Paracoccus pantotrophus: one gene and its partner. The protein of the gene in region 1 binds, or shares a complex with, the protein of each later gene. Links are inferred from orthologs where the notes say so. Each region holds a gene or a part of one and is shown in the gene's direction. Other genes may lie near its edges.

Region 1 (7,900 bases):
CGGGTCTGCGGCGCGACGCTGCAAGGGCTCAGGCCAGTCGCGCGATCTCGGCCGCCGCCGCCTCCAGCGCGCCCTTGCCATGCGGGATGGACAGGGCCGTCATCCCGGCCTCGACCGCCGCCAGAACGCCCAGCAACTGATGGGCATTGGCATGGCCCATATGGGCGATGCGCAGGGCGTTGTCGGGATCGGGCGCGCCCAGGCCGATCCCCAGCGTCACCCCCGCGCGGGTCGCGGTCCAGTCACGCAGGGCGCCGGCCTGCGGCAGCCGCGCCGCTGTGACCGAGCGGGCGCGGCCGGCGGGATCGGCGATCAGCGCCCCGATGCCGGGATGACCGGCGCCCCAGCAATCCAGCGCCGTCCAGGTGGCCCGCGCCAGCCCCTCGTGCCGGGCCCAGGCGGCGGGCAGGGTTTCCTCGTCCAGCAGCATCAGCAGCGCCTCGTTCATGCCGAAGATGTGCTGGACCGGTGGCGTGCCGCCCCAGAATTGCCACAGTTCCTGCGCCTCGGCGCGCGGGGTCCAGTCCCAGTAGGGTGTGGCCAGGCTGCTGCGCGCCCGCGCCTTGACCCGGTCCGAGAACCAGACGAAGGCCAGCCCCGGCGGCACCATCAGCCCCTTCTGGCTGGCCGAGACCAGCAGGTCGACGCCCCATTCGTCCATCTGCAAGGGCTCGCAGCCCAGCGAGGCGATGGCATCGACGGCCAGGAAGGCGGGGTGGCCGCCCATGGCCGCGCGCAGGGCGGGGATGTCGGCGCGGGCGGAACTGGCGGTATCGACCTGGCAGACCAGCACGGCGCGGACCCGCCCCTCGCGGTCCTGCGCCAGCCGGTCGGCCAGGCGCTGCGGGTCGGGGGGCGCCAGGCCGAAGTCCAGTTCCTCGACCTCGATCCCCAGCGCGCGGGCCGAAGCAGCCCAGGAACGGCCGAAATGGCCCGAGACCAGCGCCAGCGCCCGCTCGCCCCGGTCGAGCAGGTTGACATTGGCCGCCTCCCATCCGGCATGGCCGTTGCCGATATAGGGCGCGACATGGCCCGCGGTGCCGGCCAGCCGTTTGAGCCCGGCGATCATGGCGCGGTTCTCGGCCGCCAGTTCCGGGCCGTAGATGTCGGGCGAGGCCCGGTGCATGGCGCGCAGCACGCGGTCGGGGACGGGCGAGGGGCCGGGAATGGCAAGGACGGCGCGGCCGTGGGCAAAGCTCATGGAGGATGCCTTTCTGATGACCCGCCATCGGTAGGATGGCCCCGCGCAAGGTCAACGGGGCGCACGGGGCCGGGCGGCGAAGCCCGGGTCGGTTGCGCGGTCGCAGGGGTATTTGCGGAACGAAGAAGCGCGGGGCCGCTGCATGCCGTCGGCTGGACGTGGCGGGCAGAGCGTGGCGGCGGGTTGCCCCCGCGCGGCTTGCGCCTTATCCCTTGGGCCGAACCGAGGTTCCGGGGGCGCGATGGCGGACAGGATTCACAGGACGGCCAATCTGTTCGCCCGCATGTGGCGCGACTATCTGCGGCCCTATTCGGGCCGCATCCTGCTGGCGCTGCTGTTCCTGGTCATCGAGGGCTCGACCCTGGGCATGCTCAGCTGGATGCTGAAGCCGCTGTTCGACCGGGTCTTCGTTGGCGGCGATACCGATGCGATCTGGTGGGTCGGCGGCGCGATCTTCGCGCTGTTCCTGATCCGCGCCACCACCTTCGTCATCAACCGCAGCCTGATGACCTCGGTCTCGCTGGCGGTCTCGACCAGCATGCAGACCGATCTCTTGCGCCATATCATGACGCTGGACGGCGGCTTTTTCCAACAGAACCCGCCCGGCGCGCTGATCGAGCGGGTGCAGGGCGATTCCGTCGCGGTGCAGGGGGTGTGGTCCACCTTCATCGCGGGGGCGGGACGGGACATGGTGTCGCTGGTGTCGCTGTTCGGGGTGGCGCTGGCCGTCGATCCCTGGTGGACCATGGCGGCGCTGGTCGGTGCGCCGCTTCTGATCCTGCCGACGCTGCTGGTGCAGCGCTATATCCGGCGCAAGATGCGGCAGAACCGCGTCAATGCCAGCCAGCGCGCCACCCGGCTGGACGAGGTGCTGCACGGCATCAACGCCGTCAAGCTGAACCGCATGGAGGATTACCAGGCTGGCCGCTTTGCCCAGATCGTCGCCCGCATCCGCCAGGCCGAGGTCAAGATGTCGGGCATCGGCGCCACGGTGCCGGCGCTGGTCGATGTCGTGACCGGCCTGGGCTTCATCGGCGTGCTGGCGCTTGGCGGGGCCGAGGTGACGCGGGGCGAGCGAACGGTCGGCGACTTCATGTCCTTCTTTACCGCCATGGCGCTGGCCTTCCAGCCCTTGCGCCGGCTGGGGGCCTTGACCGGCACCTGGCAGATCGCCGCGGCGAGCCTGGAGCGGATCTATGCCGTGCTGGACATGCGGCCCGCCATCACCTCGGGGCTGCGGCGCGAGCCGCCTCCCGATACCACCATTCGTTTCCGGGACGTGCGGCTGGCCTATGACAACCATCCGGTGCTGAACGGGCTGACCTTCACCGCCGAGGCGGGCAGGACCACCGCGCTGGTCGGGCCCTCGGGGCAGGGAAATCCACCGTCTTCAACCTGTTGACGCGGCTTGTTGATCCAGAATCTGGGCAGATCACCCTGGGCGGCGTGCCCCTGCGCGAATTCGACCTGGGGGTGTTGCGCGACCAGTTCTCGACCGTCAGCCAGGATGCGGCGCTGTTCGACGAGACGCTGCGCGAGAACATCCTGCTGGGCGGCGCACAGGATGACGAGGCGCTGCGCCGCGCCGTCGTGGCCGCCCATGTCGCCGATTTCACCGATGGGCTGCCCCTGGGGCTGGACACGCCGGCCGGCCCGCGCGGCTCGGCCCTGTCGGGGGGCAGCGCCAGCGCGTCGCCATCGCCCGCGCCGTGCTGCGCAACGCGCCGATCCTGCTTCTGGACGAGGCGACCAGCGCATTGGACGCGCAAAGCGAGCGGGTGGTGCAGCAGGCGCTGGACGAGCTTTCGGCCGGGCGCACCACGCTGGTCATCGCGCACCGGCTTTCGACCGTGCGGCAGGCCGACAAGATCGTGGTGGTCGAGGCCGGCCGGGTTGTCGAAGAGGGCAGCCATGACCAGCTTATGGCCCGGGGCGGCGCCTATGCCGCGCTGGTCCGGTTGCAATTCGGAGAGGATTGATGCGGCGCATTCTGGCGGTTTCGGGCGAGGATCGGGTCGATTTCCTGCAAGGGCTGGTGACCAACAAGGTCGGTCCGGTCCCGGCTTGGGCGGCGCTCTTGACGCCGCAGGGCAAGTACCTGGCCGATTTCCTGGTCGTACCGGAGGAGGAGCGGCTGCTGGTCGATGTCGATGCGCGGATGGCGGACGACCTGATGCGGCGGCTGTCGATGTATCGGCTGCGCTCGAAGGTCGCGATCGAGCCGACGGATCTGGCCGTCGCCCGCGGCACCGGGCTGGCGCCCGAGGGAGCGATCATGGACCCGCGGCATGAGGCGCTCGGCTGGCGGCTTTACGGGGCCGAGGGGGATGACGGCACCGACTGGGATGCCATCCGGGTCGAACATTGCATCCCCGAAACCCTGGTCGAGCTGATCCCGAACGAGACCTTCATCCTGGAAGCCGGGTTCGAGCGCCTGCATGGCGTCGATTTCCGCAAGGGCTGCTATGTCGGGCAAGAGGTCACGGCGCGGATGAAGCACAAGACCGAATTGCGCAAGGGGCTGGTGACGGTCGGGATCGAGGGCGCGGCCCCTGTCGGCACGCCGATCCTGATGGCGGACGGGCGCGAGGCCGGCACGCTTTTCACCCAGTCCGGCGGGCGCGCCATCGCCCATATGCGCTTCGACCGCATGGGCGAGGGATTGACGGCGGGGGACGCCCGCATCATCCCATGACGACCGGGCCGGCCGGGGAGCGCGTCCGCCGCATCGTGCATGTGGACATGGACGCCTTCTATGCCTCGGTCGAGCAGCGCGACAACCCGGAGCTGCGCGGGCGGCCGGTCGCGGTGGGCGGCATCCAGCGCGGCGTGGTGGCGGCGGCCAGCTACGAGGCGCGGCGCTATGGCGTGCGCTCGGCCATGCCCTCGATGCGGGCGATGCGGCTCTGCCCCGAACTGGTCTTCGTGAAGCCGCGCTTCGACGTCTATCGCGCCGTCAGCCAGCAGGTCCGCGCGATCTTTGCCGAATACACCCCGCTGGTCGAGCCGCTGTCGCTGGACGAGGCCTATCTGGACCTGACCGATCACCTGGCCGGCCGCACCGCCACCCGCATCGCGCAGGAGATCCGGGCGCGCATCCGGCAGGCGACCGGGCTGACCGCCTCGGCCGGGGTCAGCTACAACAAGTTCCTGGCCAAGCTGGCCTCGGACCAGCGCAAGCCGGACGGGCTGTTCGTGATCCCGCCCGAGGCCGGGGCAGCGTTCGTGCAAGGCCTGCCCATCGGCCGCTTTCACGGCATCGGCCCGGCCACGGCGGCGCGGATGCAGGCGCATGGCATCCTGACCGGCGCCGACCTGGCCCGGCAGAGCCTGGAGTTCCTGACCGCGCGTTTTGGCAAGTCGGGCAGCTATTACTGGCACATCGCCCGCGGCATCGACACGCGCGAGGTCAAGCCCAACCGCATCCGCAAGAGCATCGGCGCCGAGAATACCTATTTCGAGGACCTGCGCGATCTGGCCGCCGCGCATGAGGCGCTGGCCGAGCTGGCCGACAAGGTCTGGCGCCATGCCGCATCCGCCGCGCGTCGGGGCCGCACGGTGACGCTGAAGGTGAAATACGGCGATTTCCGCCAGATCACCCGCGCGCGCTCGCTGCCGCGCGCCGTCGAAAGCCGCGACGAGATGCTGGAGATGGCCCGCGACCTTCTGGCGCCGGTCTTTGCCGATCCGCATGGGGTGCGGCTTCTGGGCATCACGCTGTCGGGGCTGGAGGAGGCGCGGCAGGACGAGCCGCCGCGCCAGCTGGGCCTGTTCGATCAGGCGTAGAGGTTGATGACCCCGACCTTCTGGTGGATGCCGTTCACCGTCTCCTTGTCGAGGCCGAGGCCCTGCGCCAGCCTGTGCAGGTATTCGGCCTCCTTGCGGTTGTCGAACTCGATCGCCATCAGCGACATCAGATAGACCTGCGGGCCGAAACCCTGCGGCACCTCGCGCGCCAGGGCCTCGGCATCGACCGGGGCGGTCATCTGCTCGCGGATGAAGGCGCGTTCCTCGTCGTCCAGTTCGCCGAACTCGGCCATCAGCTTGGCCTTTTCGTTCTCGTCGATCTCGCCATCGGATTTCGCGGCTTGGATCATTGCCTTCAGCATCAGCCCGGCCAGGGCGTTCTGTTCCGGGGTGGGGGCGGTCGTGGGCTCGTCGCCGCTGGCCAGCGCCTCGTTGAAAAGCTCGCCGAAACTGGCGTCGTTCTGCGGCTGGGCGTCCTTTTGCGCCAGGCCGCCGGCCTGAGGGGCATGGCCCTGCGGCTGCGCGCCGCGACCGCCCAGCAGATCGCCCAGCACCCCGCCGAGGCCGCCCGCCGCCGCGCCGCCCAGCACGCCCGATCCCGTGCTGCCGCGCCCGCCGGTCAACTGGTCGAGCAACCCGCCCAGCCCGCCCTGGGCCGCGCCGGTGTGGCGGGAAGAGTTCGGCCCGCCATAGGGCGCGCCGCCGCCCACGACGGTGGCGCCGCCGCTGCGCCCGCCCAGCACCTGGCCCAGCATGTCGCCCAGCCCGCCCGAGCCGCTGCGGCGGTCGCCGGCCTGCCCGGTATTGTTGCCGAACAGTTCGTCGAGCAACCCGCCCGAACTGCGCCCGCCACCCGATGGCGGCCGGTTCTGGGCGTTCTTCATCATGGTTCCGATCCCCTTGGCCAGCATGACGCCAGCCGCGACGCGGGCGAGGGATTTCATCAGGCTCATCTCGTTCCTCCGAAAGCGTTGCGGGGCCGCCGGGCCGGGCAGCCTTCTTTGCACAATTCCAACGTATTCGCCGGGCTCCGGTTCCACCGCCACAGGCCCCGCGGCAAAGGCCCAGCCGCCCTTGATTTTTCCCCGGCACGATTATAAGTCGCGGCGGATGTTTCACGACGGGGGCTGTCGCGCGGGTGGCCCCCCCGATAGGAGGCCATGATGGCAAAGGCAAAGTTTGAACGGACGAAACCGCACGTCAACATCGGGACGATCGGTCACGTTGACCACGGCAAGACGACGCTGACGGCTGCGATCACCAAGTATTTCGGTGAATTCAAGGCCTATGACCAGATCGACGGCGCTCCCGAGGAGCGTGCGCGTGGCATCACGATCTCGACCGCGCATGTGGAATACGAATCGGAGAACCGGCACTACGCCCACGTGGACTGCCCCGGCCACGCGGACTACGTGAAGAACATGATCACGGGCGCCGCGCAGATGGACGGCGCGATCCTGGTGGTGAACGCGGCGGACGGCCCGATGCCGCAGACGCGCGAGCACATCCTGCTGGGCCGTCAGGTCGGCATCCCCTACATGGTCGTCTACCTGAACAAGGTCGACCAGGTGGACGATCCGGAACTGCTGGAACTGGTCGAGATGGAAGTGCGCGAGCTGCTGTCCTCCTACGACTATCCCGGCGACGACATCCCGATCATCAAGGGTTCGGCGCTGGCGGCGCTGGAAGGCCGCGACAAGGAGATCGGCGAGGATTCGATCCGCGCGCTGATCGCGGCGGTGGACGAATACATCCCGACGCCCGAGCGTGCGGTTGACCTGCCGTTCCTGATGCCGATCGAGGACGTGTTCTCGATCTCGGGCCGCGGCACGGTTGTGACCGGCCGTGTCGAGCGCGGCGCGGTGAACGTGGGCGACGAGCTCGAGATCGTCGGCATCCGCCCGACGAAGAAGACGACCTGCACCGGTGTCGAGATGTTCCGCAAGCTGCTGGACCGCGGGGAAGCCGGCGACAACATCGGCGCGCTGCTGCGCGGCATCGAGCGCGACGGCGTCGAGCGCGGCCAGGTTCTGGCCAAGCCCGGCTCGGTGACGCCGCATACCGAGTTCGAGGCCGAGGCCTATATCCTGACCAAGGAAGAGGGTGGCCGGCACACGCCGTTCTTCGCGAACTACCGTCCGCAGTTCTACTTCCGCACGACGGACGTGACCGGGACGGTGAAGCTTCCCGAGGGCACCGAGATGGTGATGCCGGGCGACAACCTGAAGTTCACGGTGGAGCTGATCGCGCCGATCGCGATGGAGGAGAAGCTGCGCTTCGCCATCCGCGAGGGCGGCCGCACGGTCGGCGCCGGCGTGGTGTCGAAGATCCTGAAGTGATCTGGCGGGGGCGGCGGCCCTGCGCCGCTGCCCCGCCCGGGATCATCGGGTGATCCCGCGAGGGATATCGCGATGAGGGGCCGCTCCGCAGGGGGCGGCCTTTCTGCTTGCCGCGGCGCGGCAGCCGGGGCGCTGCCCCGGACCCCGGGATATTTCGGCAAGAAAGAAGCAAGGCAAAGCGGACGCGCGGGAGAGGGGCCGGAGAGGGTTTTTCATGCTATCCTTGCGCCAGCAGGCAAAGGGAGAGGACGATGACCGAACGCAGGAAGGCTTCCGATTTCCATCCCCGCATCCTCGAGATCTTCGACGGCTATGTGCATGGGCGCATCGGCAAGCGGGAGTTCATGGTGCAGGCGGCGCAATTCGCCACCGCCGGGATGAGCGCCGCGGCGATCTTCGAGGCGCTGCGGCCAAATTACGCCCTGGCCCAGCAGGTACCGCCCGACGACCCCGCCATCGCGACCCAGGCCGTGAGCTATGACAGCCCCGCGGGCAATGGCCGCATCAGCGGGCTGATGGCGCGGCCGGCCGGGGCGCAGGGCAAGCTGCCCGCCGTGCTGGTGGTGCACGAGAACCGCGGGCTGAACCCCTATATCGAGGATGTCGTGCGTCG
Region 2 (3,645 bases), on another replicon or contig:
CCGCACGGTGATGGATTTCAAGGAACTGTTCCGCACCGTTTCGGTGCTGATGGTCGACGACGTGCAGTTCATCGCCGGCAAGGATTCCACGCAGGAGGAATTCTTCCACACCTTCAACACCCTGGTGGACCAGGGCAAGCAGATCGTCATCTCGGCCGACCGCGCGCCGGGCGAGATCAAGGACATGGAGGAGCGCATCAAGTCGCGCCTGCAATGCGGCCTGGTCGTGGATCTGCACCCGACCGATTACGAGCTGCGCCTGGGCATCCTGCAAAGCAAGACCGACAGTTTCCGCGCCCAGTATCCCGGCTTGCAGATCGCGCCGGGCGTGCTGGAATTCCTGGCCCATCGCATCACCTCGAACGTCCGGGTACTGGAGGGCGCGCTGCAGCGGCTTTTCGCCTTTGCCAGCCTGATGGGGCGCGAGATCACGCTGGACATGACCCAGGAATGCCTGGCCGACATTCTGCGCGCCAACGACCGCAAGGTCTCGATCGAGGAGATCCAGCGCAAGGTTGCCGAGCATTACAACATCCGCCTGGCCGACATGATCGGGCCCAAGCGGGTGCGCACCGTTGCCCGGCCGCGGCAGATCGCCATGTACCTGTCCAAGCAGATGACCTCGCGCAGCCTGCCCGAGATCGGGCGCCGCTTCGGCGGGCGCGACCATACCACCATCATGCATGGCGTGAAGAAGATCGAGGAGCTGCGCAGCGCCGACCGCAGCCTGGCCGAGGATATCGACCTGCTGCGCCGCCTGCTGGAGGCGTGAACGCATCCGCTTGACCTTGCGCGGGATTGTGCCACATTGGCGCCCCGCGTCGCCGGGTGCGGGAGAGGCCAGAACGACATAAGGGTTGACCATGAAATTTTCGATCGAACGTGCCGATCTGGTGAAGGCCGTTTCCCAGGCCCAGTCCGTCGTCGAACGCCGCAACACCATTCCGATCCTGGCCAATGTGCTGATCGAAGCCACGCCCGAAGGCGTCAGCTTCCGCGCCACCGACCTGGATACCGAGATCGTGGACCGCGCCGCGGCGCAGGTCGAGCGGCCCGGCGCCACCACCGTCTCGGCCGGGATGCTCAACGACATCGCCCGCAAGCTGCCGGACGGCGCGCTGGTGCAGCTTAGCCTGGATGCCGCCTCGGGACGGCTTTCGGTGCAGGCGGGACGGTCGAACTTCAGCCTGGCGACGCTGCCGCGCGAGGATTTCCCGGTCATGTCCTCGTCGGAATACAGCGCGAATTTCTCGGCCCCCGCGGCGGTTCTGCGCCGGCTGTTCGACAAGTCGAAATTCGCCATCTCGAACGAGGAGACCCGCTATTACCTGAACGGCGTCTACATGCATGTCGCGCAGGCCGAGGACGGGCCCAGCCTGCGCTGCGTCGCGACCGACGGCCACCGGCTGGCCCGGATCGACGCGCCGCTGCCCATGGGCGCCGAGGACATGCCGGGGGTGATCGTGCCGCGCAAGACCGTGGCCGAGCTGCGCAAGCTGCTGGACGACGACGAGGCCGAGATCGCCGTCTCGGTCAGCGAGACCAAGGTGCGCTTCGCCACGCCCACCATCACGCTGACCTCGAAGGTGATCGACGGCACCTTCCCGGATTATTCCCGCGTGATCCCCGCAGGCAACGCGCGCAAGCTGGAAGTCGATGCCGGCGATTTCGCCAAGGCGGTGGACCGGGTGGCCACCGTCAGCAGCGAACGTTCGCGCGCCGTCAAGCTGTCCCTGGACGAGGACCGGCTGGTGCTGTCGGTGAATGCCCCCGACGCCGGCGCGGCGGACGAGGAACTGCCGGTCGCCTATGCCGACGAGCCGCTGGAGATCGGCTTCAACGCCAAATACCTGCACGAGATCGCCAGCCAGATCGAGCGCGAGAACGCGGTGTTCCTGTTCAACGGCTCGGGCGACGCGGCGCTGATCCGCGAGGGCGGCGACACCAGCGCGGTCTATGTCGTCATGCCGATGCGCGTGTGACGCTGACCCGGCTGCACCTGACCCAGTTCCGCAGCTGGGCCAGGCTGGAGATCGAGGCCGACCGCCGCCCCGTCGCCATCCATGGCCCGAACGGGGCGGGCAAGACCAATATCCTGGAAGCCATCTCGATGCTCTCGCCCGGGCGGGGCATGCGCGGCGCCGCGCCCGGCGACCAGGCCCGCAAGGGGCCGGATGTCGGCTGGCAGATCCGCGCCCGGATCGGCGAACAGGAGGTCGCGACCCGCGCCCTGCCCGGCCAGCCGCGCGAGGTGGTGATCGACGACAAGCCCGCGACCCAGCTGGCGCTTGGCCGGCTGATGCGGGTGATCTGGCTGACCCCCGCCATGGACCGGCTGTGGACCGATGCGCCCGAACAGCGGCGGCGTTTCCTGGACCGGATCACGCTCAGCTTCGCGCCGGGCCATGCCGAGGATGCGCTGGCCTATGACAAGGCCATGCGCGAGCGCAACCGGCTGCTGCGCGACGAGGTGCGCGACGCCGGCTGGTATCGCGCGCTGGAGACGCAGATGGCCGAGGCGGGCGCGGCGCTGACGCGCAACCGGCTGGAGGCCATCGCCCGGATCATGGCGGCGCAGGATGGGGCCGGGACCACCTTTCCCTCGGCCAGCCTGGCCCTGCTGCCGGGCGAAGGCGCGGCCGACGACCCCGACGCACCGAGCATCGCCGCCCGCCTGGCCGAGGGGCGCAACCGCGACATGGCGGCCGGCCGCACGCTGAACGGCCCGCATCGCGCCGATCTGGGCGCGCATTGGGGGCCGCAGGCCATGCCCGCCGCGCTATCCTCGACCGGCGAGCAAAAGGCGCTGCTGCTGTCGCTGATCCTGGCCAATGCCCGCGCGCTGGAGGGTGAAAGCCCGGTGCTGCTGCTGGACGAAGTCGCGGCGCATCTGGATGCCGACCGCCGCGCAGCACTTTACGACGAGATCTGCGCTCTCGATGCGCAAGCCTGGCTGACCGGGACCGGGCCGGAGCTGTTCGAGGCGCTGCGCGGCCGGGCACAGACCCTTGCGGTCGCGCGCGAGGGCGACATGTCGCTGCTGATCGGGGACGGCATGTGAGGGGCCGGACCCCATGCGGACGGCCCTCAATCTGCCGGCCCGGCTGCCCCGGCGCGATGGACAGCCAGGCGCGAGAACGGGCTCTCCGTCCCGGCCGCCGAGGGGTCGCCGAGGTTCTTTTGGGTATTTGTCAAACGGTGAAGCGCATCAGGCGTCGAGATCGATCCAGACCGGGACATGGTCGCTGGGCTTGTCCTTGGCGCGTTCGTCGCGGTCGATGCCGACGTCGATCAGCAGGTCGGCGGCTTGCGGCGACAGCAGCACATGGTCGATGCGGATGCCGTTGTCCCTTTGCCAGGCGCCCGCCTGGTAGTCCCAGAAGGTGAAGGGACCGCGCGTGCTGCCCGGATGGCGCAGACGCACCGCATCGGCCCAGCCGTCAAAGAGGATGCGGCGCAACGCGGCGCGGCTTTCGGGCTGGAACAGCGCATCGTCCAGCCATTTTTCCGGGAAAGCGGCGTCGCGGGGTTCGGGGATGACGTTGTAATCGCCCAGCATCACCGCCGGCATCTCGGTCGCCAGCAGCGCCTTGCCCCGCGCGCGCAGCCGCTCCATCCAGGCCAGCTTGTAGTCGAATTTCGGCC

The links. Proteins that work in one complex are often made in the same cells at the same time.
Region 2: the proteins of dinB (region 1) and dnaN are in contact, whole or in part, in a solved structure (PDB 1OK7), measured with the Escherichia coli proteins. The link is inferred for Paracoccus pantotrophus from one-to-one orthologs.

The regions. Positions count from the first base shown.
Region 1 is NZ_CP044426.1:1,553,591-1,561,490, reverse strand. Bases 2,941-5,939 are described here. They hold dinB (DNA polymerase IV), read left to right. Parts: upstream 2,941-3,892; coding sequence 3,893-4,987; downstream 4,988-5,939. Other genes in these bases: ESD82_RS18200 (tellurite resistance TerB family protein), read right to left, coding at 4,978-5,901; ygfZ (CAF17-like 4Fe-4S cluster assembly/insertion protein YgfZ), read left to right, coding at 3,180-3,896. Also shown: ESD82_RS18220 (pyridoxal-phosphate-dependent aminotransferase family protein), read right to left, coding at 29-1,201; tuf (elongation factor Tu), read left to right, coding at 6,112-7,287; YghX family hydrolase, read left to right, coding at 7,539-7,900. UniProt on the Escherichia coli protein: Poorly processive, error-prone DNA polymerase involved in translesion repair and untargeted mutagenesis. Copies undamaged DNA at stalled replication forks, which arise in vivo from mismatched or misaligned primer ends.
Region 2 is NZ_CP044423.1:1,424,062-1,427,706, forward strand. The notes cover bases 1-2,922. They hold dnaN (DNA polymerase III subunit beta), read left to right. Parts: upstream 1-863; coding sequence 864-1,982; downstream 1,983-2,922. Other genes in these bases: dnaA (chromosomal replication initiator protein DnaA), read left to right, coding at 1-772; recF (DNA replication/repair protein RecF), read left to right, coding at 1,979-2,922. Outside these bases: more of recF, read left to right, coding at 2,923-3,061; xth (exodeoxyribonuclease III), read right to left, coding at 3,209-3,645. UniProt on the Escherichia coli protein: Confers DNA tethering and processivity to DNA polymerases and other proteins. Acts as a clamp, forming a ring around DNA (a reaction catalyzed by the clamp-loading complex) which diffuses in an ATP-independent manner freely and bidirectionally along dsDNA.